Regions from separate parts of the Variovorax endophyticus genome, predicted to be linked through region 2. Evidence: predicted binding sites of a transcription regulator. Region 2 holds the regulator's gene; the other holds the start of a gene.
The links. The regulator sigma-54, encoded in region 2, starts transcription at its own class of promoters, with help from an activator protein. The targets are predictions, from matches to a motif close to TGGCANGNAANCTGCTTT.

Region 1: a site for sigma-54 is predicted at 1,154-1,171, ahead of KV106_RS38155 (ammonium transporter). Genes of this name have one in related genera too.

What each region holds. Positions count from the first base shown of each region.
Region 1 is NZ_JAHUTH010000050.1:14,523-28,818, forward strand. Features, by position in the region: gene KV106_RS38155 (ammonium transporter) at 1-1,083, opposite strand, end outside; gene KV106_RS38160 (LytTR family DNA-binding domain-containing protein) at 1,288-2,229, opposite strand; gene KV106_RS38165 (acyltransferase family protein) at 2,416-3,624, shown strand; gene KV106_RS38170 (PaaI family thioesterase) at 3,630-4,040, opposite strand; gene ylqF (ribosome biogenesis GTPase YlqF) at 4,218-5,192, opposite strand; gene KV106_RS38180 (CBS domain-containing protein) at 5,461-5,889, shown strand; gene KV106_RS38185 (O-linked N-acetylglucosamine transferase, SPINDLY family protein) at 6,029-8,014, shown strand; gene KV106_RS38190 (HPF/RaiA family ribosome-associated protein) at 8,156-8,521, shown strand; gene KV106_RS38195 (MerR family transcriptional regulator) at 8,528-9,028, opposite strand; gene KV106_RS38200 (nuclear transport factor 2 family protein) at 9,015-9,461, opposite strand; gene KV106_RS38205 (SDR family NAD(P)-dependent oxidoreductase) at 9,570-10,493, opposite strand; gene KV106_RS38210 (response regulator) at 10,604-10,990, opposite strand; gene gshA (glutamate--cysteine ligase) at 11,182-12,741, opposite strand; gene KV106_RS38220 (putative quinol monooxygenase) at 12,883-13,230, opposite strand; gene KV106_RS38225 (alpha/beta hydrolase) at 13,275-13,940, opposite strand; gene KV106_RS38230 (hypothetical protein) at 14,135-14,296, shown strand, end outside.
Region 2 is NZ_JAHUTH010000005.1:264,130-278,425, forward strand. Features, by position in the region: gene KV106_RS09130 (YceI family protein) at 1-498, shown strand, start outside; gene KV106_RS09135 (YceI family protein) at 532-1,173, shown strand; gene KV106_RS09140 (LysE family translocator) at 1,196-1,840, shown strand; gene KV106_RS09145 (phospholipase D family protein) at 1,850-3,442, opposite strand; gene KV106_RS09150 (RNA polymerase factor sigma-54) at 3,453-5,042, opposite strand; gene lptB (LPS export ABC transporter ATP-binding protein) at 5,073-5,867, opposite strand; gene lptA (lipopolysaccharide transport periplasmic protein LptA) at 5,864-6,577, opposite strand; gene KV106_RS09165 (thiol:disulfide interchange protein DsbA/DsbL) at 6,777-7,424, opposite strand; gene KV106_RS09170 (SPOR domain-containing protein) at 7,612-8,376, opposite strand; gene argS (arginine--tRNA ligase) at 8,388-10,085, opposite strand; gene KV106_RS09180 (hypothetical protein) at 10,217-10,561, shown strand; gene KV106_RS09185 (spermidine synthase) at 10,615-12,645, opposite strand; gene KV106_RS09190 (DUF2214 family protein) at 12,650-13,105, opposite strand; gene KV106_RS09195 (LysR family transcriptional regulator) at 13,176-14,102, opposite strand; gene KV106_RS09200 (Bug family tripartite tricarboxylate transporter substrate binding protein) at 14,168-14,296, opposite strand, start outside.

The sequences.
Region 1 (14,296 bases), on a different contig from region 2:
CACGGCGCCGCCGAGCAGCGCCCAGACCACGCCCATGGCGGTGCCGATGAGCTGCGCGCCGAGGTTCACGCCGCCGATGCCGCCCAGCGCCTGGGTGCCGAAGATGCCGGCCGCGATGCCGCCCCAGGTGCCGCACAGGCCGTGCAGCGGCCAGACGCCGAGCACGTCGTCGATCTTCCACTTGTTCTGCGTCAGCGTGAACATCGCGACGAAGATGGCGCCGGCCACGCCGCCCACCACCAGCGCGCCAATCGGGTGCATCAGGTCGGAGCCCGCGCACACCGCCACCAGCCCGGCCAGCGGGCCGTTGTAGACGAAGCCGGGGTCGTTCCTGCCCATGGCCAGCGCCACCAGCGTGCCGCCGACCATCGCCATCACGGAATTGACCGCGACCAGGCCCGAGATCTTGTCGATGGTCTGCGCGCTCATCACGTTGAAGCCGAACCAGCCCACGCACAGCACCCAGGCGCCGAGCGCGAGGAACGGGATGTTCGACGGCGGATGCGCGGCCAGCGAGCCGTCGCCGCGGTAGCGGTTGCGCCGCGCGCCCAGCAGCAGCACGGCCGGCAGCGCGAGCCAGCCGCCCACGGCATGCACCACCACGGAGCCCGCGAAGTCGTGGAATTCATGGCCCGTGACCGAGGCGATCCAGTCCTGGATGCCGAAGTGCTTGTTCCAGGCGATGCCCTCGAAGAAGGGATAGACCAGCCCGACGATGACGGCGGTGGCGATCAGCTGCGGCCAGAATTTGGCGCGCTCGGCGATGCCGCCCGAGATGATGGCCGGGATGGCGGCCGCGAAGGTCAGCAGGAAGAAGAACTTCATCAGGTCGTAGCCGCTCCTGGCCGACAGCTCGGTGGCGCTGACGAAGAAATGGGTGCCGTAGGCCACGCCGTAGCCGACGAGGAAGTAGACGATGGTCGAGACCGAGAAGTCGACCAGGATCTTCACGAGCGCATTGACCTGGTTCTTCTTGCGGACCGTGCCGAGTTCGAGAAAGGCGAACCCCGCATGCATGGCCAACACCATGATCGCGCCTAGAAGGATGAACAGCGCGTCTGCGCCCTGTTTGAGTGCGTCCATTGGAGCTTCTTGCTGGTTTTTGGATTGATTTGGTGCGCCGCACCTGAATTCAGCAGGACGGCGGGCCAATGAAGCAAAAATGGTGCCCACAAGCTCGTCAATGGTGCGAAACGGGCCGAGATGGGGCTCAACGAGCCCGGTGGGCAGGCACGGCGCACCGGAACGGATGCCGCCTGACGGTGCATGGCGGCACCCCGCGGCGGTTCAGGAGGCCGTCGCGCCGCGCAGGGCCTCGCGGTAGCGCCGGCTGCACGGCACGGTGCTGCCGTCGTGCATGTGCAGCCGGGCATCGCCGCCGTCGAGCGGCTCGATCTCGCGCAGCCGCGAAAGATTGACCGCATGGCTGCGGTGCACGCGCACGAACAGCGCCGGGTCGAGCTGGGTCAGGAAATCGGTCAGGGTGGCGCGCAGCAGGTAGTCGTGGCCATTGACGTGCAGGCCGACGTAGTTGCCCTCGGCCTGCAGCCAGTCGATGTCGCTGGCGGCGATCAGGAATTCGCGCCGCAGCTTGCGCACCAGGAAGCGCTCGGGGCGCGCGGGCGCCGGGGGCGGTGAGGGTTCGGCGGGCGGCTGCGCGGGCGCGGCATCCGCCGGCTGCGGCGACGCTTCCGGTGCCTCGTCCGGCGCGTCGAGCACCCGCGCCTCGCCCTGCCAGCGCAGCATGAACATCCGGTAGGCCCAGATCCCGAACACGATCGAGACGTAGGCGCGCACGTCCTTCAGGTATTCGTAGCCCCACTGCGCGGCCCAGCCGCCGAAGGCGTAGTGCTCGCCGGCCACTGCATAGGCCAGCGAACGCAGCGCGAACATCGCCATCACGTGGACCCCGCTGAACACCACGCTGGCCGCCAGGTGCCATGCCAGGTAGCGCGCCAGCCTGCCGGGCGCCAGCGAGGCCAGCGGCGAGAGCCGGCGCTCCAGCGCCACGATGGCCGGCACCAGCAGCAGCAGGACCAGGTGGCTCGAGCCCTCCCAGACCACGATCTCCCAGGTCTCGCGCGGCACGGCGCGCGAGCGCGCGTCGACCATCGCCACCATGGTGTTGAACAGCGCCTGCAGCGCCATCACGACGATCCAGAAGCCGACCTCGACGTAGCGGCGGATCGGCTCGTAGCGGTGGTAGAGGTCTTTGCGCGGGCCGGCCATGGCCGGCGATTGTCGCGATCCGCGTGGCGAATGGGGCGACAGGGGCGGCCCAGGGGGCGGTTTTCTCCCCTGGTTTCGTCCCAGCGGGCTCACCGCTCGTCACAAAGTGCCGGCGATCCGTCCCCGGGGCGCGCCGCGGCGGCATCGCGCCTCGACCATGGCCGCCTTTGCAGTCAGGAGCCCCCCATGCCCGCCACCCCACCGCCCGCCGTCGAGCGCCGCCACGACATCGACGCCCTGCGCGCCCTCGCCTTCCTGCTCGTCATCGTCTACCACGTGGCGATGTACTACGTGGCCGACTGGCCGTGGCACCTCAAGAGCCCGCATGCGGCCGAGTGGCTGCAGTGGCCGATGCGGCTGCTGAACCTGTGGCGCATGGACCTGGTGTTCCTGATCTCGGGCGTCTCGCTGGCCTTCCTGAGCCGCCACCAGGGCACGGCGGCGCTGCTGCGCGGCCGCGGGCTGCGTCTGATGCTGCCGCTGGCCTTCGGCATGGCGGTGGTCGTGCCGTACCAGGCCTATGCCGAGGGCGTCGCCAACGGTCTGGTGGCGCCGGGCTTCGGCGCCTTCCTCGCGCGCTACCTGCCGATGAGCCAGCCCTGGCCGAAAGGCGCCTTCGCGGGCGCCGAGTTCGGCATCACCTGGAACCACCTCTGGTACCTGCCGTACCTGTTCGTCTACACGGCCGCGGTGGCGCTCACGCTGCCGCTGTGGCGCTCGGCCGCGGGCCAGGCGCTGCGCCGGGCCTTCAACGGGCTGCGCGGCGGCTGGCTGCTGCTGGTGCCCGCGCTGCCGCTCGCGGCCTTCACGCTGCTGCTGGCGCCGCACTACCCGCCGACCCACGACCTGGTGCGCGACCCCTTCCTGCACAGCATCTACTTCACCGTCTTCCTCTACGGCTACTGGATGGGCGCGGACAGCGGCATCTGGCGCGAGCTCGAGCGGCTGCGCCGCGTGTCGCTGGCGCTGGCCGTGGCGGTGGTCGCCGCCTACATCGCGGCGCGCACGCTGGGCGCCGGCCGCGTGCCCGACGAGGTCAACGCCGTGCTGCGCTCGCTCTACCTCTGGGCCGCGGTCGCCACCCTCCTCGGCCATGGCCACCGCCACCTGAACCGCCCCTGGCCCTGGCTGCGCTGGGCCAATGCCTCGGTCTATCCCTGGTACATGCTGCACCAGACGCTGATCGTGCTGGCGATCGTCCGGCTGGCGCCGCTGGCGCTCGGCCCGGTGCTCGAGCCGGCGCTGATCCTCGCGGCCACGCTGGGCGGCTGCTGGCTGCTCAACGACGCGCTGATCCGCCGCGTGCGCTGGCTGCGGCCGCTGTTCGGCCTGCCGATGCGGGAAAAGCGGGCGCCGCGGCCGGCGCCCGCGGCGGCCCTGACGGCCGCGCGCTGAAGGCCTCAGCCCTTGTCCTCGACCGGCACCAGGATCGTGCTGCCCGTGGCCACCAGTTTCAGCGTGCCGTCCTCGGCCTCGCCGAACAGCTCGGCGGCGGTGAAGACCTGCTTGCGCCCGGCCTTCACGACGCGCCCGCGCGCCACGAAGGCGCGGCCCAGCGCGGGCGCGATGCAGTCGACCGAAAAGTGCGAGGCCAGCACGCGGCCCGCCACGGTGGCGGCCGCGAAGCCGCAGACGGTGTCGAGCAGCGCGCCGATCATGCCGGCATGGAGGAAGCCGGCGTACTGGCCCATGTCGGCCTCGCGCCATGCCATGCGCAGCTCGGCCTCGCCCTGTTCCGCGCGCACGACTTCGAAGCCGGCCCAGCGGTTGAATGCGGCCGATCGGTTCACGGCCTGGATGGTGTCTAGCATCGGATGCTCCTTCGAGAGGGGGACTCTCCTTGTCGACCGGAATGGGTCGAGTCCACTCTACGAAGCGGCCCCCGGCCGGCCCGTCGCGCCCGCGACCGGAACGCGCGCGGCAGTTGCGTCGGCGACAGCGCGCACCGCGGCCGCGCCAAGGGATGGCCGGGCGCCCGGGAAGGCGCCTCAGGCGGCCGCGTCGTCCTCGGCGGCCGCGGCCTTGCCGCCCTTGCGCTGCTGCTTGCGCGCGGCCTTCTTCGCCTCGCGCTCGGCATCGGCGCGCTGGCCCTCGGCCAGCCACTGGGCGAACTCCTCGGGCGTCTCGAGCGTGATGCGCCCGAGGTTGCCGGCGCGGAACTCGTGCATCACGATCTCGGCCGCCTTCTGCAGGTTCACGCGCCCCTTCCCGAGCAGCGCGCCGCGCTTGCGGCCGATGGTGTCGAGCAGCGCCTCGTCGCGCATCTCGGCGAGCTCCGCGGGTTCATGTTCGTGCTCGACCAGCTTGAAGCGCGCGACCAGCCCCGCCGCGTAGTGCTGCTTGAGGTAGCCGAGCAACTCGAGCGCCACCTCCTCCTCGTCGAAGGCGTTGCGCCCGACCGCGCCGCTGGCCGCGAGGTTGTAGCCGCTCTTGGGCACCACGATGCGCGGCCACAGCATGCCGGGCGTGTCCCAGAGGTAGAAGTCGTCGGCCAGCGTGATGCGCTGCTCGAGCTTGGTGATGCCGGCCTCGTCGCCGGTCTTGGCCTTGCGACCGCCGGTCAGGGTGTTGATCAGGGTGGACTTGCCCACGTTCGGGATGCCGCAGATCAGCACCCGCATCGGCTTGGCCAGGCCCCCGCGGTTGGGCGACAGCGCATGGCAGGCGCGCACGATCTGCTGCGCGGGCGTCGACAGGCTGGCGTCGAGCGGGATCGCGCGCGTGGCCGGCAGGGCGTTGTAGTGCGCGAGCCAGCGCTCGGTGCGCTCGGGGTCGGCCAGGTCCTGCTTGTTGAGCACCTTGAGCGCCGGCCGGTTGGCGGTCAGCCGCGCGAGCATTGGGTTGGCGCTCGAGCCGGGCAGCCGCGCGTCGAGCAGCTCGATCACCACGTCGATGTCCTTCACGCGCTCGGTGATCGCCTTTTGCGTGAGATGCATGTGACCGGGGAACCACTGGATCGCCATCGGTGCGTGTTCTTTCTTGTGTCTGTGGCTGCGGGAGGGGGCCGGGAGACGGTGCGTGCACCGGTCCGGGGTGCGCATTGTGAACCGCGAACCTGAATGGATCGATACGCCCCGGCCGCGCGGGGATACCGGGGTCTTTGCCGCGCGGGGCATGGCCGCCACGCTTGCAAAGTCTTGCGCCGTTCGCGCGCGCCAGCCCCTATGATTTGTCCGAGCGCGCGCCTTCCGGCGTCGGTCGAATCCAGACTTTTTTCCAGGAGTTGCCGCGATGAAACCCGTCTCCGAACTGCTCAAACGCCACGATTCCTCGGCCTGGCGCACATCGCCGGACACCACGGTGTTCGACGCGCTGGCCACGCTAGCCCGCTTCGAGGTCGGCGCCCTGATGGTGATGGAGGGCGACCGGCTGGTCGGCTTCCTCTCCGAGCGCGACTACACGCGCAAGGTGGCGCTGCAGGGCAAGAACTCCAAGGAGGTCAAGGTCTCGGAGATCATGACGCCCGACGTGATGACCGTGAACCCGCAGACCCCCACCCACACCTGCATGGCGCTGATGAGCCAGCGCAAGTTCCGCCACCTGCCGGTGGTCGACGGCGACAGGGTGGTGGGCATGATCTCGATCCAGGACCTGATGGACGACATCATTGCCGACCACGAGCAGACCATCGAGCAGCTCACCCACTACATCCAGAGTTGAGCGAAGGGGCGCCGCCGCGCCCTAATTCCCGCGTCAGGCAGACGCAACACGGCGACGCTAGACTGCGCGCGCCCGCCCTCGCGGCCGGGCGCCACTTCCTGGTTCCTCTCCCCAGATCATCGAACAACAAGGGCCTGCAATGAGCCTGCAGTCGGCCGAGCTGCTTTTCCGGCAGGGCCAGTATTCCGCTGCGCAGAAAGTGCTGCTGCAGCTGCTGAAGAAGGGCCAGCACATGGCCGCCGCGAACCGGCTGCTGGGCTTCATCGCGGGCCAGGCGCAGGATTTCGCGCAGGCCATCGAGCGGCTGCGCGCCTCGCTGCGCTACGACCCGAATTCCCTCGAGAGCTGGTACTACCTCGGCGTGGCCTGTCAGAAGTCGGGCCAGCACCGCGCCGCGGCCGAGGCCTTCGGCGCGCTGCTGCAGCGCCAGCCGAACCTGTTCGAGGCCGAGCACGACCTGGGCCTCGCGCTGCTCGCGCTCGGCAAGGCCGGCGAGGCGCTGGCCCATTTCGACCGCGCGGTGCAATTGCGCCCGGGCGCCTTCGAGGCCCACATGAACCGCGGCGCGGCCTGCGGCAAGCTGCGCCTGCATGCACAGGAACTTCAGTGCTACGAAAGCGCGCTGGCGCTGCAGCCGGCGCATCCCACGCTGATCGAGAACTACGGCACCGCGCTGTGCCAGGCCCGGCGCTTCGCGGACGCGGCACGCCTGTACGACCGGACCCTGCGCGAGCATCCCGGCGACACCGACTACGCCTTCGCGCGCGGCGGCCTGCTCTATGCGCGCGCGGCCATCGCCGACTGGCAGGACTTCGACGCCCAGATGGCGCTGCTGCGCGAGGACATCCGCGCGCAGCGCGAATGCATCGAGCCCTTCGCGCTGCTGATCCTGCCTTCCACGCCGCAGGAGCAGCTGCAGGTGGCGCGGCTGCATGCGCAGCGCCACTACCCGATGGCGCCCGAACCGCTGCACGCGCCGGTGCGCGCCGAGGGCGATCGCCTGCGCGTCGGCTACATCTCGGCCGACTTCGGGCGCCACGCCACTTCCTTCCTGGTGGCCGAGGTGTTCGAGCGCCACGACCGCGAACGCTTCGAGGTCACGGCGATCTCGCTGCGCCAGAGCGACGGCAGCGCGATGCGCGAGCGGCTCGAGCGGGCCTTCGACCGCTTCGTCGACGCGCACGAGCTGTCGGACAGCGAGACCGCGCAGGCCATCGCCGACCTCGGCATCGACATCCTGGTGGACCTCGGCGGCTACACCATCGATGCGCGGCCCTCGGTGCTGGCGCTGCGGCCGGCGCCGCTGCAGCTCAGCTACCTGTGCTTCCCGGGCACGCTGGGCGCGCCCTTCATCGACTACCTGGTGGCCGACCCCTTCCTGATCCCCGAGGCGGCGCGCGCGGACTACAGCGAGAAGATCCTCTACCTGCCCGACGCCTACCAGCCCAACGATTCGCGCCGCGAGACGGCGACCGCGCCGCTGTCGCGTGCCGATGCCGGCCTGCCCGAGGCGGCCTTCGTCTTCTGCAACTTCAACAACGGCCAGAAGCTCACGGCCGCGTTCTTCGACATCTGGCTGCGGCTGCTCGCGCGCGTCGAGGGCAGCGTGCTCTGGCTCAAGGGCGGCACCGAGGCCTACGAACGGAACCTGCGCGAGCGCGCCAGCGCCCACGGCATCGCGCCCGAGCGGCTGGTGTTCGCGCCCTGGGCCGAGCAGTCGGCCCACCTGCAGCGCCTGGCGCTGGCCGACCTGTGCCTGGACAACCTGCCCTACAACGCCCACACGACCGCCAGCGACGCGCTGTGGGCCGGGCTGCCGCTCGTGAGCTGCATGGGCCAGACCTTCGCCGGCCGCGTGGCGGGCAGCCTGCTGGGCGCGGCCGGTTTCCCGCAGCTCGCGACCGATTCGCCGGCCGCCTACGAGGCGCTGGCCCTGGCGCTCGCGACCGACCCGCCGCGCCTCGCGGCCCTGCGCGCCGAGCTGGCCGCCACGCGCGGGCACTGCGCGCTGTTCGACACCGCGGCCTACACGCGCCACCTCGAAGCGGGCTTCGCCGCGGCCTGGGAGCGCCACCGCGCGCAGTTGCCGCCCGATCACATCGTGGTGTCGCGCCTGGGCGCGTAGGCCGGTCTCTTCATCGCCGCATCGCCAACCCTGCCCGGCCCGCCGGCAGGGCCTTGGCCTACGCTCGCCGCCATTTCAGCGTTCAGAGTGGAGTCTCGTTTCGATCCTCCAACCTGACATCCAAGAAGGGAGACATTGGGCATGCAGATCCAGGTCAACACGAGCAACGGCATCGACAACAAGGAAGCGCTCGAGCGCTGGGCCGACACCGAGATCCAGCAGCAGCTGCAGCGCTTTCGCGACGACGTGACGCGGGTGGAAGTGCACCTGAGCGACGAGAACCACGAGAAGGCCGGCGAACGCGACAAGTGCTGCGTGATGGAGGCGCGGCTCGCGCACCACCAGCCGCTGGCCGTGAAGCAGCACGCTTCCAGCATGGACGAAGCCTTCCGCGGTGCGTCCGACAAGCTCAAGCGCCTGCTCGACAGCACGCTGGGCCGGCTGCACAACCACCGCGACCGCGAGTCGATCCGCCGCGACGGCGGCGCGGGGCTGGTGGCCGAATAGCCTTCTTCAGCGCCGGCGCGCGCGGCGCGAGGGCGCGGGCTCGTCCGGCTGGCGCGGCGGGAGCGCCGGCTCGGGCTCCGCGGTGGGAATGAGCGGCGGGCGCTGCCCGCTCTCGATCCAGGCGTCGTAGAAATCGATCTTGCGGTCGACCAGCGACAGCGCGCGCTTCCATTCGGCGATGGTCCGGTTCACGCGCTCGCGGTGCGCCGCGAGCAGCGCGCGCCGCTCGGCCAGGGTGGCGCGGCCGCGCAGCGCGAGTGCCGTGTACTCGCGCATCTCGGCGATCGACATGCCGGTGCGGCGCAGCCTGTCCATCAGGTCGAGCCAGCCGATGTGGGGCTCGCCGTAGAGGCGCCGCCCGCCCGCGTCGCGCACCACGCCGGGCACCAGCCCCTGGGACTCGTACCAGCGGATCGCGTGCACGCTGCGGCCGGTGCGCTGCGCCAGCTCGCCGATCAGGAACGGCGTGCCCTGCGCGACGCCGCGCCGGGCCTCAGGCGCCGGCATCGGCCGGGGCCGGGACCGCCGGCGCTTCCAGCGCCGAGGCCACCAGGCCGGTGTCGAAATATTCGATCAGCTCCTTCACCAGGCCTCCCTCGAGTCGGTAGACGTAGCAATAGCGGTTGTTGTAGCGGCGCCCGGCATGGGTCAGCACGTCGCCGCTGAATTGCACCACCACCCGGTCCTCGTCGGCCAGGACGTGCTCGGTGCGGCTGGTGTAGGGGGTGGCGAACTGGGCGAACAGCGGGTTCAGCAGCTCCTCGCGGATCGCCTTCCTGCCGCGGTAGGTGCGCGACCAGGCGGTGCTGCCCTCGAGCTTCCAGGTCGCGTCGTCGGCGAAGCCCTCGAGGAAGGGCCGGCTGTTGCCCTGGTCGAGCTGGGCGTGGATGTGCTGGATGAACGCCTTGTTGCTGGCGGTGGTGGTGGTGGTCGTGGTCATGGCGATGTCCTCTTGAGCTTCGATGGAAAGCACCGGAAGGCCCGGTGAATTCCATTGGAAGTGCTCGTGTGCACTCGAGGTCAAGCGCCCTGAACGCCCGGCCGGAATTCAGCCGCGCGCCGCCTTCGCCTTCGCGACTTCGTTCGCGCCCTGCGCGGTGCCGCTCTGGGGCACCTGCTCGCCCTCGCGCGCGCGCACCTCGTCGAGCCGGGCGGCCAACTGCTCGGGCGTGTCGCCGCCGATGCCGATCCACGCGCCCTGCGTGAGCGTGATGTGCGCGGCCTCGAAGGTGCCCGCACCCGCGCACAGGATGGCGCGCGTGGGCGCGTTCTCGGCCGCCAGCACCAGCATCGCGGGCACCACGGCCTCGGGCTGGAAGGCCTCGAGCATGTCGGGCGGGAACAGGTCCTCGGTCATGCGCGTGGCCGCGGTGGGCGCCAGGCAGTTGACGCGGATGTCGTTCTTCGCACCCTCGATGCTCAGGGTCTGCATCAGCCCCACCAGCGCCAGCTTGGCGGCGCCGTAGTTGCTCTGGCCGAAGTTGCCGTACAGGCCGCTCGAGGAGGTGGTCATCACGATGCGGCCGTACTTCTGCGCGTTCATCAGGGCCCAGACGGCCTTGGTGCAATTCACGGCGCCCATCAGGTGCACGTCGACCACCAGTTTGAAGTCGGCCAGTTCCATCTTGGCGAAGCTCTTGTCGCGCAGGATGCCGGCGTTGTTCACGAGGATGTCGACCCGGCCCCAGGCATCGACCGCCTGCTGCACCATGGCCTGCACGGCCTCGAAGTCGGTGACCGAGGCGCCGTTGGCGATCGCCTCGCCGCCCGCGGCCACGATCTCGTCGACCACCGCCTGCGCCGCGCTCACCGAGCCGCCCGAGCCGTCGCGCGCGCCGCCGAGGTCGTTGACCACCACCTTGGCGCCGCGCGCCGCGAGGGCCAGCGCATGCTGGCGGCCCAGGCCGCCGCCGGCGCCGGTCACGATGGCCACGCGGCCCTGGAAGTCGATGCTGCTGCTGTCGTTGCTCATGTCGTCTGGGTCTCTCGGAGGATGGATGGAAGGCGCGTCCGAACCGCACGCGCCGCGGCGCGTTTTACCTCAGAAAGCCCCGGAGGCCCGCGACCGGGCCGCCTTGCCAGTCACCCGTGCGACGAGGTTTCGTGCAGGGTTTCGCAGTAGGCGACGAGCTGGTCGAGCTCGGCCGACTTGTCGAAGAAGGCGTCGGCGCCCAGCAGGCGCGAGCGGTCGCGCATCTCGGCGGTGGCGTAGTTGCTGAGTACCACCACCTTCTGGTGCGGCGCGCGCTGGCGGCAGGCATCGAGCACGCCCAGGCCGTTGCCGCGTTCGAGGAACAGGTCGACGATGGTCAGGTCCCAATCGTCGCGGTGGCGCTTGAGCCATGCCACCGCCTCGTCCTCGCTGCCGGCCACGGCCAGCACCTCGGTCTCGGTCACGTCCTCGAGGAAACCCACGAGGTTCTCGCGGATCACGGGGCTGTCTTCGACGAGATAGGCCTTGAGACTCATGATCGCCCGCCCCGCGCGGCGCCCCCTTGCGGATGGGCCGGAAAGCGGAACGGGACGGGAGGGACGGGCTGGCGGACGACGGCTTGCATGGCGCCATCCTCTCAGCCATGCGGCGGTGCCGCGTGAGCCAGCGACACCGACCGCCTGTAGGCCACCGGCCAAGACGGCTGTCGTCGGCCGGCGGCCCGCCCTCAGGCGGCCACGGCCACCCGCTGGCCCCGGCCCACGCCCAGGCGCGCGGGCGAGACGTACTGCTCGCGGTAGATCTCGAACGGCAGGGTGTCGGCCATCTCGATGCGCTTCTGCTCCTGGATCGAGTCCTCGGTCATGCGAGCGAACTCGGCACGCTGCGCCTCGGAGAAGGGCAGCGCCATGAGCGCGGCGCGGGTCTGCTCGGAGCGCGCGCGAACGAAGCCGACGAAGGAGTTGGCATGCTCGCGCTCGATCGCCGCGAGCACCCGCGCCGAGGGCAGGCTGTCGGGGTTGCCGAGCGCCTCGCGCGCCGCGCGCACCGCCTCGGCATGGGCCGTGCCTCCGTGCGCGGCATCGAGCCGCTCGGCGATCGGCGCGCACTGCTCGACCAGCTCCAGGCCCCAGTCGACCAGCGTCACCGGCTGGCCGCCGCGGCGCAGCGCCAGGCCCGGCTCGCGGCCGCGCGCGGCCGTCAGGTGCTGGTTGTGCGCGAGGTCGGCGATCTCCTGCGGTGTGTCGTCGGGACTGTCGCTCAGCAGGCAGTGCAGCAGGAACACGTCGAGGAAGCGCATCGTCTGGGCGTTGATGCCCACGGTCTCGAAGGGATCGAGGTCCATGAGCCGGACCTCGACGTACTCCACGCCGCGCTCGCGCAGCGCATGCAGCGGGCGCTCGCCGGGGTTGATCACGCGCTTGGGGCGGATCGTGCCGTAGAACTCGTTCTCGATCTGCAGCAGGCTGGTGCCGAGCTGGTTGTAGTCGCCGCCGAGGTTGCGGATGCCGATGGCCTCGTAGGCCGGCCACGGGCGCGTGAGCGCGTCCTGCAGCGAGGCGCCGTAGCCCTCGAGGCTGTTGTAGCTCACGGCCAGCGAGGCCTGCGCGTCGCTCTGGTAGCCCAGGCGGCCCATGCGCAGCGAGGTGCCGTGCGGCATGAACATGCTGCCGTCGCCCAGCGGCTGCAGCTCGTGCGGGCGGCCCGCGACGAAGCTCGAGCACAGCGCCGGCGAGGCGCCGAACAGGTACAGCAGCAGGAAGGCGTGGCGGCGGAAGTTGCGGATCAGCGCGAAGTACTCCTCGCTCGAGACCTCGGGCAGCGACCAGTTGTAGTGGATGCCCGAGATGGTCTGCATGCGGCGGCCGTAGCGATGGCTCAGGCCCATGCGGTAGACGCTCTTGGCGCGGCCCACGTTCGAGGAGCCGTAGCGGCCGATCGGAATGGTCTCGTCGGTCGGCAGGCCGCAGGGCATGCTCGAGACCCACATGCGCTCGTCGCCGAGCTGGTCGAGCACGCGGTAGGTGAACTGGTGGACGCGGGTCAGCTCGTCGAGCGCGGCCTCGGCATCGCCGTGCACGCCGGTGATCAACTCGAGCTGCGACTCGCTGAAGTCGGTCGTGATGTGCGGATGGGTCAGCGCCGAGCCGAGCGCGAGCGGATGGGGCGTCAGCGCGAGCTTGCCGTCGGGCAGCGCGCGCAGGCTTTCCTTCTCGATGCCGCGCCGCATGCCCTTCAACCGCCCGGCCGAGAGCGAACCCAGCCTCTCCTGCAATCTGTTGCTCATATTGTTATGACCCATCAATCTTCTGAGGGGCTGGAAGGTAGCACGGCGGCGCGGGCGCTGCTCGTGCAGGGAAACCCGCTGCCGGCTATGCTGCGGCTCGCTATTTTTTCCATAGCATCACCTTTCGATTCGGTGGGGCGATCAGCTCTTTTCGGGGGGCCGTGAAGCAGCGCCCGAACGGCCCGCGAGGCCGGCCAGGTCGATCTCCTCGGACTGGTAGACATGGATCTGCGGCGGCCCGTCGGCCATCGCGGCCAGCGCCTTGCCGAAGGCGCGCGAGGCCTCGACGCGGAAATGCACCTGCAGCGCCGCCATGTCGCTCCAGCGCTCGACGAAGGTGAGGCGCAGCGGCTGCATCGCGTCGGTCGAGACCTCGTGCGAGAGGCAGCCGGGCTCGGCGCGCGAGCGCTGCACGTGCTCGACGCTGATCGCGAGCATGGCCTGCAGAGTGTCGGGCTTGGCGGTGGCATGGCCGATGACGAGGATCATGGGGTGTCTCCTTTTTCGGGTCGCGGGCGCCTCGGCCCGCCGGTTCAGGGGGCGAGCACGCGCAGCAGGAAGGCGTTGAGGTCGCCGATCTCCTCGAGGCAGACCGAGTGCGCCATCGCGTACTCGTGCCATTCGACGGCGTAGCCCAGCGCCGCGAGCGCGTCGCGCGACTGCTGGGCGCGCGCGATCGGCACCACCGGGTCCTGCCGGCCATGGGCCAGGAACACCGGCGTGTCGTGGTTGGATGCATGGCGCTCGGCCGCGGTGGTGGCCGCGATCGGCAGGTAGCCCGAGAGGCCGACGATGCCCGCGAGCCGCTCGCCATGGCGCAGCCCGGTCATCAGCGCCATCGCGCAGCCCTGCGAGAAGCCGGCCACCATGATGCGCCCGGCCGCGATGCCGCGCGCCTTCTCGTTGGCGATCAGCGCCTCGATCGTGGCCTGCGAACGGCGCAGGCCGGCCTCGTCCTCGCGCGCCACCAGGTCGGCCACCGCGATGTCGTACCAGGCCGGCATCTGGTAGCCGCCGTTGATGGTGACCGGGATCACGGGCGCGTTCGGGAACACGAAGCGCACCGGGCCCACGCTCGAGAGGTCGAGCTCGTTGGCGATGGGCACGAAGTCGTTGCCGTCGGCGCCCAGGCCATGCATCACGATCACCGTGGCGGTGGGATGGGGGGCGGTTTCGATCTCGATGGGGGGACGGGACATGGTCGGTGAAAGTCGTGAAAAAGTACGCCAAACAGGCGCGGATGGCCGGACCTTAGCGCATTCGGGCCGGCGGGGGCATTGATCCGGCACAGGGATTCGCCCCATCCCGCGCACCCGGACGGCCGCTTGGCCGACTTGCGCGGCGCGGCCCCGCCCCCAAGATGGTCCGCAAGAACCCCAGCGAAGGACCCCGCGTGAGCCATTCCCCACCCCTGGTCGATACCAAGCTGGCCGGCCTCGTGCTGGTCTGCGGCGAGTGCGAGGCGCGCAAGGACGGTCCCGCGAAGCTGCAGGCCAGGCCGGTGCGCAAGGAACTGAAGCACGAACTGCGCGATGTGCCGCTGCGGCTGCGCGTG
Region 2 (14,296 bases):
CGGCTGGTGCCCGAGAAAAGCCAGATCGTGTTCGTGAGCAAACAGATGGGCGTGCCGGTCGAGGGTTCGTTCAGGAAGTTCGACGCGCGCATCGCCTTCGACCCGAGGAAGCCCGAGGGCGGCAGCGTGGCGCTGCAGATCGACACGGCGAGCGCGGCCTTCGGCATTCCGATGACCGATGCCGAGCTGCCCAAGGCGCCATGGTTCGATGCCGCGCATTTCCCGCAGGCCGGCTTCCAGACCACGGCCATCAGGGCGCTCGGCGACGGCCGCTTCGAGATGGCCGGCAAGCTCACGCTCAAGGGCATCGCCAGGCCGCTGACCGTGCCCGTGACGATCGCGCCGGCCGCCAACGGCCAGTCGGTGGCCAGCGGCAGCTTCGTGCTGCAGCGCATCGACTACAAGGTCGGCGACGGCGAATGGACCGACACCTCGGTGATCGCCAACGAGGTGCAGGTGCGCTTCAAGCTGGTCGTCGACGGCCTCGGCGCGCCCTGACCCTTCACATTTCTCCCGCATGCAGCATTCGCCATGAAGAACAAGACACTGCTTCCCGCCGCCCTGATGGGCTTCGCGCTCGCCGCGTCCGGCCTTGCCGCCGCGCAGGAATACACCGCCCCGCCCGTCGCGGCCAAGCCCGCGGGCGGCCCGGTCAAGGGCGCCAGCTACGTGGTCGACCCGACCCACACCTTCGTGATGTACGAGATGGGCCACTACGGCACCACCACCAACCGCGGCCGCTTCAGCACCAAGGACGGCTCGGTGCAGATCGATGCCACCGGCACCAGCGGCAAGGTCGACATCACCATGGACATCAGCTCGATCAACACCGGCGTCGACCTGCTGAACCGGCACGTGCAGAGCAAGGACTTCTTCAACGTCGCCGAATTCCCCACCGGCCGCTTCGTCGCCGAGCGCATCGCCTTCAGCGGCGACAAGGTGGCCGAGGTGCCCGGCACGCTCACGCTGATGGGGCAGACCAAGCCCGTCACCCTCAAGGCCGTGCGCTTCAACTGCTACCTGAGCCCGCTGATCAACCGCCAGGTCTGCGGCGGCGACTTCGAGACCACCGTCGAGCGCAGCGACTGGGGCATCACCTGGGGACTGAACTTCGGCTTCGAGAACAAGGTGAAGCTGCTGGTGCAGGTCGAGGCGGTCAACGTGCAGCAATGAATTCCGAAAGAGAGCACTCCCGATGATCGACAGCACCCTTTCCCTGCTCGGCATCGCCGGCGCCATGGCCGTGGGCGCGATGAGCCCGGGCCCGAGCTTCGTGATGGTGGCGCGCACGGCCGTGGCCTCGCGTGCCGACGGCCTCGCGGCCGCGCTCGGCATGGGCGCGGGCGGGCTGGTGTTCGCGATCGCGGCGCTCGCTGGGCTGCAGGCCGCGTTCCTCGCGGTGCCGGCGCTCTACCTCGCGATCAAGGGCTTCGGCGGCGCCTACCTGGTCTACCTGGGCATCCGCATCTGGCGCGGCGCGCGGCAGCCGCTCGCGATGGCGCCGGAGGCGGGCACGCCCGCCGCTTCGGGCGGCCGCGGCAAGCGCACCTTCCTGCTCGGACTGGCCACGCAGGTCAGCAACCCGAAGACGGCCGTGGTCTACGCGAGCATCTTCGCGGCCTTCCTGCCGCGCGAGGTGCCGCTGGTGCTGGCGCTCGCGGTGCCGGCCGTGATCTTCTGCATCGAGACCGGCTGGTACGCCATCGTCGCGCTCGCGCTGTCGTCGGCGGCGCCGCGCTCGGCCTACCTGCGCTACAAGACCTGGATCGACCGCGCGGCCGGCGGCGTGATGGGACTGCTGGGGCTGCGACTGGTGTGGTCGGCGGTGCGCGGGACCTGAGGCCGATTCCTAGAGCAGGCTCTCGGGCGTCAGCGGCGCCAGCAGTTCGAGCATGGTGCGATCCCAGAAGCCCGAGTCGGGCTCCTCGCTCAGCACCGTGGTCTTGCCGGCCTCCTCGCTGACCCACTCCAGGCGCGAGTCGCTGCCTTCTGCGAAGCGCAGCCTGTAGGCGCCCTGCTGCTTGAGCACCTCGAGCAGCTTCAGCGCCTGCTGCGCCATCTCGGGGCTGCGGATGAACAGGCCGATCTCGGTGTTGTGGACCTCGGAGCGCGGGTCGAAATTCATCGAGCCGACGAACAGGATGCGCCGGTCGATCACCGCCGACTTGGCATGCAGCCGGCCGACCGAGGTGCCGAACAGGCCCAGCCGCACGCTGCGGCGGGTGCGGTTGGTGCTGAGTTCGTAGAGCTCGGCGCCCAGGCGCAGCATCTCGGGCCGGTAGCGGCGGTAGGCGGTGTGCACCAGCGGCTCGTCGGTGGCGGCGAGCGAGTTGGTCACTACGCTGATCTTCACCTGGCGCCGGCGGATCTCGTTCATCACCTCGAGCCCCGCAGCGCCCGGGATCAGGTAGGGCGAGACGATGGTCACCTCGCTGCGCGCGCGGCGCATCTGCTCGACCACGTTGTAGCGCACGCTGTCGACGTCGAGCAGCGGCACGCCGCCGTACGAGGCGGTCTTGCCGATCACGCGGTCGGGCGAATCGGCATAGGCCTCGGCAGTGGTCCAGATCAGGCCGAGCCGGCCGGCATCGAGGTCCTCGGCGATCGGGCCGTAGCCCAGCAGGTCGTTGGGCGCGGGCTTCGGCGGCGGCGGCGTGGTGTCGGGGCCGGTGGCGGCCTCGAAGCGGCGCCGCAGTTCGTCGGGAGGCAATGCGCTCGCCACTACCGACTCGACCGGCCGCACGTAGGGGCTGTTCCAGTACTGGTCGAACAGGCTGCCCAGGCGCGGGATCAGCGCGCCCGTCACGAAGGTGTCGAGGTCGATGAAGTTCTCGCCCGCGGTGCGCCGGAAGTACTGGTTGCCGATGTTGCGCCCGCCCGCCACCGCCATCGCGCCGTCGGCGATGAACAGCTTGTTGTGCATGCGCCGGTTGACGCGGCTGAAGTCGAACAGCGAGGCTGTGAAGCGCGCGAGCAGGCTGCCGCGGCCGGCCGGAAAGGGGTTGAACAGGCGCAGCTCGACGTTGGGCGTGGCCGCGAAGCCGCGCAGCAGCTCGTCCTCGCCCGCGGTGTAGAGGTCGTCCATCAGCACGCGCACCCGCACGCCGCGCTGCGCGGCGTCGCGCAGGGTGCGCAGCAGGTAGCGGCCGGTCTCGTCGTTCTCGATCTGGTAGTACTGGACGTCGAGCGTGCGCTGGGCGCGGCGCGCGAGCTGGATGCGGGTGTCGAAGGCGAAGTCGCCGCCGGGCATGAGGCGAAAGCCGCTGAGGTCGGGGTCGGGCTGCGCGGCCAGCGCGATGCGCCCGAGCGCGGTGTCCTTCGACACGGCGATGGCCTTGGTGGGAGTGCGCGGGGCCTCGTCGGGCAACGAGGCGCAGCCGGCGGCCAGCAGCGTGGCCGCGAGGGCGGACATCCAGAGCCCAGACAGCAGGCGTCGGGCCATCGGCGGCTTTCTACAGGGCCTTGCGCAGGTTGGCGGGCGCGATGCGCAGCGCCTCGCGGTACTTGGCGACGGTGCGGCGCGCGCACTCGATGCCCTGCTCCTTGAGCATCTCGGAGATCTGGCTGTCCGACAGCGGCTTCTTCACGCTCTCCGAACCGACGAACTGCTTGATCAGCGCGCGCACCGCGGTGCTCGAGGCATTGCCGCCGGTCTCGGTGCCCAGCGCCGAGCCGAAGAAGTACTTGAGCTCGACCGTGCCGAAGGGCGTGGCCATGTACTTGGCGGTGGTCACGCGCGAGATGGTGGATTCGTGCAGCCCGAGCTCGTCGGCGATCTCGCGCAGCACCAGCGGGCGCATCGCGAGCTCGCCGTGCACGAAGTAGCTCTTCTGCCGCTCGACGATGGCGTTGCTCACGCGCAGGATGGTGTCGAAGCGCTGCTGGATGTTCTTGATGAACCAGCGCGCCTCCTGCAGCCGCTGCGACAGCGCCTGGCTGCCCTCGCCCTTGTGCGACTTGAGCGCGCCGGCATAGATGTCGTGCACGCGCAGCCGCGGCATCACCTCGGGGTTGAGCATGACGCGGAACTTCACGTTGGTGCCGCGGCCGGTCTTGGTGACGATCACGTCGGGAATGACGATGTTGCGCTCGACGTCGACGAAGCGGCGGCCCGGCTTGGGCTCCAGGCGCGCGATGACCTGCAGCGCCGAGCGCACCAGTTCCTCGTTGGTGCGCGTGAGCGTGGCCAGGCGCTTGAAGTCGCGCCGCGCGAGCAGCTCCATCGGCTGCTTGCAGATGGCGAGCGCGGTCTTGCGCACCAGCTCTTCTTCCTCGGTCTCGTCTTCGTCGGCCAGCGCGCGCAGCTGGATCGCGAGGCATTCGCCGAGATCGCGCGCGCCCACGCCCGCGGGCTCCAGGCTCTGCAGCAGGCCGAGCGCGACCTGGAAGTGGTGCACCAGCTCGTCGAACTGGTCGTTGTCGTCGCCCGCGAGGCCCGAGGCCAGCGCCGGCAGCGAATCCTCGAGGTAGCCGTCGTCGTTGAGCGACTCGATCAAAAAGCGCAGCGCAGCGCTGTCGTTCTCGTTGAGCCGCAGGCTCAGCGCCTGGCGGTGCAGGAAGGACTGCAGCGATTCCTGGCTGCGCGCGAGCTCGGTGGCATCGGCGCGCTCGTCGTCGCCGGTGCTGCTGTTGTTGCGCGCGGGCGCGTCGCTGCCCCACTCGCTGTCGTCGGGCGCCATGTCGACGGTGCCGTCGCCTTCCCAGTCGGGCTCGCGCTCGGGCGAGTCGAGGGCCGGCTCGGCCTCGGACGACGAGGCGGTCTCGGTGGACGTGGTCGAGGTCGAGGGCGCGGCGCCCGCGTAGTCGCTCTCGGCCTCGCGCTCGGTGTCCTCGCGCGGCGCGGGCGTGTCGGCGGCGTCGAGGCCGAATTCCTCGCGCGCGGCTTCCTCGGCGGTGCGCTCGAGGAAGGGGTTCTCGTCGAGCATCTGCTCGACCTCCTGGCTCAGTTCGAGCGTGGAGAGCTGCAGCAGTCGGATCGACTGCTGCAGCTGAGGCGTCAGCGCGAGATGCTGCGAAACGCGCAGCGACAAGCCTTGTTTCATGCCCTCAGGAAATGGCTGGCGCGAGGGTCATCACATGCGGAAGTGCTCGCCCAGGTAGACCCGGCGCACTTCGGCGTTGTCGACGATCTCCGAGGGCGTGCCCTGTGCCAGCACATGGCCGTCGCTGATGATGAAGGCGTGATCGCAGATGCCCAGCGTCTCGCGCACGTTGTGGTCGGTGATGAGCACGCCGATCCCGCGTTCCTTCAGGAAGCTGATGATGCGCTGGATCTCGATCACCGCGATCGGGTCGATGCCGGCGAAGGGTTCGTCGAGCAGGATGAAGCGCGGCTGGGTGGCCAGCGCGCGCGCGATCTCGACGCGGCGGCGTTCGCCGCCCGACAGCGCGAGCGCGGGCGAATCGCGCAGGTGGTCGACGCGCAGGTCGGCCAGCAGTTCCGACAGGCGCTCTTCCATGCGCTGCTTCGACAGCGCCTGCGGCCGGCCGTTGGCGTCGGGCTCGCGCTGCAGCTCGAGCACCGCGCGCACGTTCTCCTCGACCGTGAGCTTGCGGAAGATCGAGGCTTCCTGCGGCAGGTAGCTCAGGCCCATGCGCGCGCGGCGGTGGATCGGCATGTGGGCGATGGGCTCGCCGTCGATGGAGATCTCGCCCGCGTCGGCGCGCACCAGCCCGACGATCATGTAGAACGAGGTGGTCTTGCCGGCGCCGTTGGGGCCGAGCAGTCCGACGACTTCGCCCTTCTGCACGTCGAGCGAGACGTCCTTGACCACCTTGCGGCTGCCATAGCTCTTCTGCAGGCCGCGCGCGACGAGGCGGCTGCCCGGCACGCCGTTGGCTTCCTGGGTTCCGGCGGCTTCGATCACTTGCGCTCTTCCGCTTCGCCGCTGAGCGTGGTGCTCGGGCGCAGGCCGGCGCCCGGGGCCGGCGTGGGCGCCGGGGCCGCGGGACGGCGCGTGGCCGGGGCCGAGGCGCCCGGTGCCGCGGGCGCGGCCGACTTCGGCGTGAGGATGGCCTTGACGCGGCCGCCGCCGCCCGGTGCCGACACGCCGGCGTTCGGCGGCACGGTCGAGCCGTTGACGGTGTAGGTGTCGTTGCTCTGGTCGTAGACGATCAGCGCGCCGCTGCTCTCGTCGTTGGGCGTGGCGCCGACCAGGCGGCGCATGACGGCGCGGCGGATGAACTTGACGTTGTCGGCGCGGCTGTCGTACTCGATGACCTCGGACTCGCCCTCGATCCACTCGTCGCCGTTGCCGTTGCGCTTCTGCTTGTAATAGGCGAGCTTGCCGGGCGCCGCGGTGACCACGCCGTACTGGTAGCCCTCGGGGTCCTGGCGCACGTCGATGCGCGCACCGCGGATGATGATGGTGCCCTTGGTGACCACCACGTTGCCGGTGAAGACGCTGGTCTGCTTGAGATCGTCGTAGCGCATCGAATCGGATTCGATGTTCATCGGCTTGGTCCGGTCGGCCGTTTCGGCCAGGGCCGTGGCGGCGGAGCCGGCCACCAGCAGCGCGGCCAGCACGAGGCGGCCGGTGCGGCGAAGGGAGGAGGTGGGGTGAGAGTGCGATGTCATAGAGGCACGAAACTTGCTCTGCATTGTATGCGGCCCATCGCGCCAGACCCATGCGCGCGGATGAAAAAGCCCCGGGGCGGCGAACCCGGGCACGGCACCCCGCGGGATCGCCCCGCGTTCTGCCGACCGGCCGAATGACGGCCCGGCCGCCCCGGAACCCTCGATGGGGCCCGGCCTCCCGGCGGCCACGAAATCGAAATCAACCCTTGCGGGCTTCGCCGATCAGGAAATTGGTGACCGCCAGCGCCTTGTTCATGTTGCCGGCGGTCTCGCCGTCCACGTACCAGCGGCCGGCCACGGCCAGCGCGGGCACGCCGGCCACCTTGTAGGCGTCGGTCAGCTGCGAGGCGCGCTTGGCCTTGCTCGCCACGCCGAAGGAGGTGAACAGCTCCTTGAACTTCGCGGCGTCGAGGCCGCTCTTCTCGGCCCAGGTCACGATGTTGGCGTCGCCGTTGACGTTCTGGCGCTGGGCGTGGATCGCGCTGAAGACCTTGGGCTGGTACTCGTCGACCTTGCCCATTGCCTCGAGCGCGTAGTACAGGCGCTGCTTGGCTTCGACATCGTTGCCCACGAAGGGCACCGGCACGCGGCGCAGCACCACGTCGGCGGGCTTGCTCTTGGCCCAGGCCTCGAGCGCGGGCTCGAAGTCGTTGCAGTGCGGGCAGTTGTACGAGAAGAACTCGATCACCTCGATCTTGCCGGCCGGCGCATCGACCGGCACGCGCTTGTCGAGCACGAGGTATTCGGTGCCGGCCTTGGGCGCGCGGGCCTGGGCCTGCGCCGGCAGGTGGGCCAGCAGTCCGAGCGAACCGGCGGCGGCGGCCAGCGAGAAATCACGACGTTTCATGGGAAAGAGATCTCCAGTTGATAGACGGCAGACTGAGCCGGGCCGGTGAAGCGGAGTTCCCGCGCGCGGTGCTCGGGGCTCCGGGAAACCGGGGGCGGCGCGGACCGCGGCGAAGCTTAAAGAAAAACCATGACCGTTGTCGGGAAAGGCCACCACCGGATGGTGCCCTCCCCGGCCCGGGCGGCGCTCAGCGCTGGACGCGCACCAGCGCCGAGTCGAGGCCGGCGCCGTCCATCCGTTCCTTGAGGCGGTCGGCGTCGTCCTTCTTGTTGAACGGACCGGCGCGCACGCGGTAGACGGTGCGGCCGGCCTGCTCGCGCTCGGTCACGCGGGCCTCGACGCCCATCAGCGAGAGCTTGGCGCGCTGCGCCTCGGCGTCCTCGGTGGTGCGGAAGGCGCCGGCCTGCACGAAGTACATGAAGGGATCGGCGCCGCCGGAGCCGGTGGCGGCCGCGGCATTGCCGCTGCTCGACGACGGGGCGGCGGCCACCGTGGTGCTGCCGCCGACGCTGCCGGCACGCGCCCGGGCCAGGTCGCCGAGCGGATCGTTCGAGGGCGGCAGCGCATTGGCCTCGGCCGGCACCGGGGCGGGCCGCGCGGGCTTGGGCGCGACCACCACCGGCACCGGCGCCGTGGGCGGCGGGGTGCCGGGCGAGACCGCGGCGGTGGCGGGATTGGCGTTGTCGCCGGAAGGCGGCGCGCCGACCGGGCCGGCGGCCGCGGGACGGGGCTGCTGCGGCTTGCCGGCCAGCGGGGCGTTCGGATCCCAGTCGCGGTTCTTGCGCGCCTCGGCCTCGTCCTGCTCGGCACCGCCGCGCTGCGTCTTGGTGACGAAGGGGATCGGCACCTTGGTCACGTAGACCGCGATACCCAGCGCGACGCCCAGGCCGAGCACCAGGCCGATGATCAGGCCGATGACGATGTTGCCGCGTTGTCTGGTTGTCTTCTTCATGGTGAGGGGGTTCACATCTTGCGCGGCGCGGTGACGCCGAGGATCGCGAGGCCATTGTGCAGCACCTGCGCGGTCGCGGCGACCAGCGCCAGGCGCGCCAGCTTCACCGCCTCGTCGTCCACCAGGATGCGCTCGGCGTCGTAGTAGCTGTGGTACGTGGCCGCCAGTTCGCGCAGGTAGAAGGTGACGTCGTGCGGCGCGAAATCCTTGGCCGCGGCGCTCAGCATCTCGGGGTACTTGGCCAAGAGCAACATCAGCGACTGGGCCGCCGGGCTCTCGAGCGGCGACAGGTCGACGCCCTGCAGCACGGCCGCATCGCCGCCCCAGGCCGCGAGCACCGAGCAGATGCGCGCATGCGCGTACTGCACGTAGTACACCGGGTTGTCGTTGTTCTGCGCCACGGCCAGGTCGACGTCGAAGGTGTATTCGGTGTCGGGCTTGCGGCTCAGCAGGAAGAAGCGCACGGCGTCGGTGCTGGTCCACTCGATCAGGTCGCGCAGCGTGACGTAGCTGCCGGCGCGCTTGCTGATCTTGACCTCCTCGCCGCCCTTGGTGACGCGCACCATGGTGTGCAGCACGTAGTCGGGGTAGCCCTCGGGGATGCCCCACCCTTCAAATTGACTGGCGGCCTGCACGCCGGCGCGCACGCGCGCGATGGTGCCGTGGTGGTCGGTGCCCTGGATGTTGATGACCTTGTGGAAGCCGCGCTCCCACTTGGCGATGTGATAGGCGACGTCGGGCACGAAATAGGTGTACGTGCCGTCCTGCTTCTTCATCACGCGGTCCTTGTCGTCGCCGTAGTCGGTCGACTTGAGCCACAGCGCGCCGTCCTGCTCGTAGGTCTTGCCCGCGGCGACCAGCTGCGCCACCGCGCGCTCGACGCGGCCGCTGGTGTAGAGGCTGGACTCGAGGTAGTACTGGTCGAAGCGCACGCGGAAGGCCTGCAGGTCCAGGTCCTGCTCGCGGCGCAGGTAGGCGACGGCGAACTCGCGGATCGCGTCCAGGTCCTCGATGTCGCCGTTGGCCGTGACCTCGCGGTCCTCCGACTTCACGGTCTTCTTCGCGATGAAGTCGGCCGCGATGTCGGCGATGTAGTCGCCGTTGTAGGCCGCGGCCTTCTCGCCGCTCGGCCATTCGGCGTCGCCGGGCTTGAAGCCGCGCGCGCGCAGCTGCGTGCTGTTGGCCAGGGTCTGGATCTGCACGCCGGCGTCGTTGTAGTAGTACTCGCGCCAGACCTGCTCGCCCTGCGAGGCGCGCAGGTTGCAGATGGCGTCGCCGAGCGCGGCCTGGCGGCCGTGGCCCACGTGCAGCGGGCCGGTGGGGTTGGCCGAGACGAACTCGACCAGCACCTTCTCGCCGGTGGCCGGGCGCTGGCCGAAGGCGGCGCCCGCGTCGAGCACCTCGCGCACCACCTGCTGCTTGGCGGCGGTCTTCAGGCGGATGTTGAGGAAGCCGGGGCCGGCGATCTCGACCGCCTGGACCCATTGGGCGAAGGCGGGGGTGGCGAGCAGCGCGGCGCTCAGTTCCTCGGCGAGTTCGCGCGGCTTGCGGCCGAGCGGCTTCGCCAGCTGCATGGCGGCATTGCTGGCGAAGTCGCCGTGGGCCGCGACCTTGGGGGACTCGAACGCGGCCTTGAGGCCGGCGCCGGGGGAGAGGGATTCGAGCGTGTTCGCGAGCGCCGCGAGCAGCTCCTGTTTGACCAATAGCATCGTGGAATTTTACCGGGGGCAAACTCGGCCGCAGTTGACGATCGTCATCCAACCGTCGACCTTGGCCGTTACGATGGTCAACCCCGAGGCGGGGCAGCCACTGTCACAACCCATTTGCAAGGACACACACCATGAAGAAGCTCCTTTCCCTGGTCGCCTCCACCATCGCGCTCGGCGCCTGCCTTTCCTTCGGCGCCGCCCAGGCCCAGGACAAGGTCGCCACCCCGGCCGCTCCCGCCGCGGCGGCCCCCGCCGCAGCCGCCGGCGGCTGCGAAGCCAAGGCCGTCGACAAGAACGGCAAGGCCCTGGCCGGCGCCGCCAAGGCCAGCTCGATCAAGAAGTGCGAGAAGGAAGCCAAGGCCGCCGCCGCCCCCGCCTGCGCCACCAAGGCAGTCGACAAGAACGGCAAGGCGCTCGCCGGCGCCGCCAAGAACAGCTTCATGAAGAAGTGCGAGGCGGACGCCGCCAAGGGCTGAGACCGCTTTTCTCCGCAACCTTTGTAAACAAAGCCCGCCTCGTGCGGGCTTTGTTACTTGAGCACGCCCAGCAGGTTGTTGTAGTCGTCGGTCCAGGGCCGCGCGGCCGGGTCGACCGCGATCGGCTGGGCCGCCGCCGCGATCGGCGGCCGCGCCAGCGCCTGCGGATCGCGCGCCACCAGCACCCAGTCGGTGGCGTGCAGCCAGGCCGAATCCTCCGCGTCGTCGCTGACCAGCACCGCGTGCAGCCCCTGCGACTGCGCGATGCGGGCCACCACGGGCGCGAGCGCGAGGAAGTGGTTGGTGACGTGGAAGGCCACCACGCCGTCGAGCCGCAGGTGCCGCAGATAGACCTGCATGGCCTGCGCGGTCAACAGGTGCACCGGCACCGAGTCGCCCGAGAAGGCATCAACCGCCAGCACGTCGAAGCCCTGGTCGCTTTCGCGCTCCAGCGCCAGCCGCGCGTCGCCGAGCACGCGCTCGATCCGCGCGCGGCTGTCGCGCAGGAAGGTGAATTCGCGGTCCGCGATGCCGAACACCTCGGGATTGATCTCGTAGAAGCGGTAGACGTCGCCCGTGCGCCCGTAGGCCGCGAGCGTGCCGGCGCCCAGGCCGATCAGCCCGACGCGGCGCGCGCCGATCGGCAGCGCCTCGATGGCGCGGCCGATGCCCGAGGTGGCGCCGTAATAGGTGGTGGGTTCGCGGCGGCGCTCGGGCGAGAGGAACTGCTCGCCATGCTTGATCGAGCCGTGGACGAACTGGCGCACGTAGTCGGGCGGGTCCTGGCGCCGCACGTCGTAGGTGTGCATCGATCCGTAGAAATTGCGCCCCAGGGTGCGCAGCCCCTCGTGGTCGCTGCGCACCTGCTCCGAGAGCAGCCAGGCGCAGCAGGCCGCGAGCCCCACGCCGGGCACCCACAGCAGCCAGCGCGCGCGCAGCACCAGCGCACCGAGCAGCGCGGCCAGCACCAGCCCGATGCCGAGCTCGTAGTAGGCCGGCAGCAGGTAGGGCGCGCCCAGCCCGACCGTCACGCCGCCGATGGCGCCGCCCAGCGACAGCATCAGGTAGAAGCGCGTGAGGTGCGCGGGACCGGGCCGCAGCCGCGCGGTCTCGCCGTGCAGGAACATGCACAGCACGAACAGGCCCGCCACGTGGATCGTCAGCGCGGTGTGGATCTTGAGTCCGGCGCCGTCCTGCAGCTGGTAGGCGCACAGCGCCAGCATCGCGGCCGCGAGCGGCACGAACAGGCCGCGCCGGTACCAGCGATCGCTCTCGAAGCACAGCACGAAGGTCAGCAGGTAGAGCGACAGCGGCAGCACCCAGAGGAAGGGCACGGCCGCGATGTTCTGCGTGATGTGGTTGGTGACGGCCAAGAGCAGCCAGGAGCCGAGCGCGGGCAGCGCGAGCCACAGCAGCTGGTCGATGCGGCGCGGCGCGGCGACGGGCGCATCGGTGGATACGGCGGCGGCCGGCAGGTCGTGGTTCCAGCGGCGCGCCATGTACAGCGTGGTGCCCGCGCAGAGCACGACGAAGCCCGCGTAGCCCCACGACCAGCCGATGGCCTGCTGCATCAGCGTGCTGCGCGGCTCGATCAGCACCGGGTAGCTCAGCAGCGAGAGCAGCGACGCGAGGTTCGACAGCGAGAAGTAGCGGTACACGCGCGCGCCCCAGGGCGTGCGCGACACCCACGACTGCACCAGCGGCCCGGTGGTCGAGAGCAGGAAATACGGCAGGCCGATGGTGCCCACCAGCAGCCCGAGGATGCGCCAGGCCGGGTCCTCGGCGCCGGCCGGCTTCCACTGCGCGCCGGCCACGATCGGCAGGAAGGCCAGGCTCGCGAGCAGCAGCGCCACATGCAGCAGCGCCTGCGCGCGCATCCGCAGGTGGCGCGAGATCCAGTCCGAATAGGCGTAACCCGCGAGCAGCGCGACCTGGAAGAACACCATGCAGATCGACCACACGGCGGCCGAGCCGCCGAACCACGGCAGGATCTGCTTGGCGATCAGCGGCTGGACGAGGAAGAGAAGGAAGGCGCTGCCGAAGATCGTGCCGGCAAACAGGAGCTGGATGCCGGCGCTCGCCATGCGACTACTTGCTGCCGAAGCCGCGCGCGAAGAACACCGCCGCCAGCGGGATCACGGCGATCAGGTGGGCCTGGATCATCACCAGCTTGCGCGTCTTCTTCACCTCGACGTCCGACGGCAGCGTGCCACTGGCGCGCAGCGCCTTGCGCCAGCGCAGGTAGTTCAGGGTCGGGAAGATCGACAGCACGCCGACCACGATGAACAGGCCCAGCTTCAGGTGCAGCAGCGGGTTGGTCCAGTACCAGGCCGTGCCCTTCACGCCCCAGAGGGTGCGCGCGATGCCGGTCAGCAGCACGGCCACGGCGGCGATGCCGTAGACCATGTCGACGCGCGCGAGCCGCTCGACCACCGCGGCATTGAGCCACTCGACGCGGCACAGCGCCGCCTCGCTGGCGATGAAGACGACCATCGTGAGGATGGCCAGCAGATGCAGGTAGGCGAGGATGGCTTCGAGGGTCATCGTGGCGTTCTCTTCGTCGGGGCGCGTGGGGTTTGCAAATGCAAACAGATTGTGCAGCCACGCGCCCGGCTCAGGTCCGTCCACCCCAGAATTCGGGCCGCCCGTATTGGTCTTTGAGGAAATCAAGCCACAGTCGCACGCGCAGCGGCAGGTGCTTGGCGCCCGCGAACACCGCGTAGATGCCATTGGGCGGCGCCGCGAACTCGTCGAGCAGCGGCACCAGCAGCCCGGCGTCGATCTCGGCCTCGACCTCCCAGGTGCTGCGCCAGGCGATGCCGTGGCCGGCCAGGCACCAGTCGTGCAGCACCTGGCCGTCGGAGCAGTCGAGCGGGCCGCTGGGCCGCAGGTGGATCAGCTCGTGGCCGCCCTGGTCGTCGGGAATGCGGAAGGCCCAGCCGCGCGTCTGCGAGGCGTCGCTGGTGAGCGCCAGGCAGGCGAAGCGCGTGAGTTCGTTCGGATGGCGCGGCGCGCCGTGGCGCAGCACGAACTCGGGCGTGGCCACGCAGCGGCGCCGGTTGTCGGCCAGTCGCACGCTGACCAGCGAGGAATCGGGCAGGTCGCCCACGCGCACCGCGCAATCGAAGCTCTCGCCGGCCACGTCGACCACGCGGTCGCTGAGGTTCAGCGAGATCGTCACCTCGGGATGCAGCGCATGGAAGCGCGGCACCAGCGGCGCGACATGGCGCCGGCCGAAGCCCGCGGGCGCGGTCACGCGCAGGTGGCCGCTGGCCTTGACGCCGCCCGCGCTCACGCTGGCCTCGGCATTGGCGAACTCCACCAGCAGGCGCTGGCAGTCCTCGAGGAAGGCGCTGCCCTCGTGCGTGAGCGTGATGCGCCGCGTGGTGCGAACCAAAAGCTTCACGCCCAGGCGCTCCTCGAGCGCATCGAGCCGGCGCCCCATGATCGCGGGCGCCACGCCCTCGGCCTTGGCGGCCGCGGTGAGGCTGCCGCGCGTGGCGACCGAGACGAAGGATTCGAGCTGCTTCAGGCGGTCCATGGCGCCCGAACTATATAGAGGCGGCGGGAAGCCCGGCGCCGCGCGGGCTCATCCCCGGGAACCGGCTATTCGGGCTGCACCCCGGCCTCGCGCACCGCCGCGCCCCAGCGCGCATGCTCGGCGCGCACGTACTGCGCCGCCTGCTCGGGACTGCCGCCCACCGGCATGCTGCCCTCGGCCTGCAGTTGCGCGAT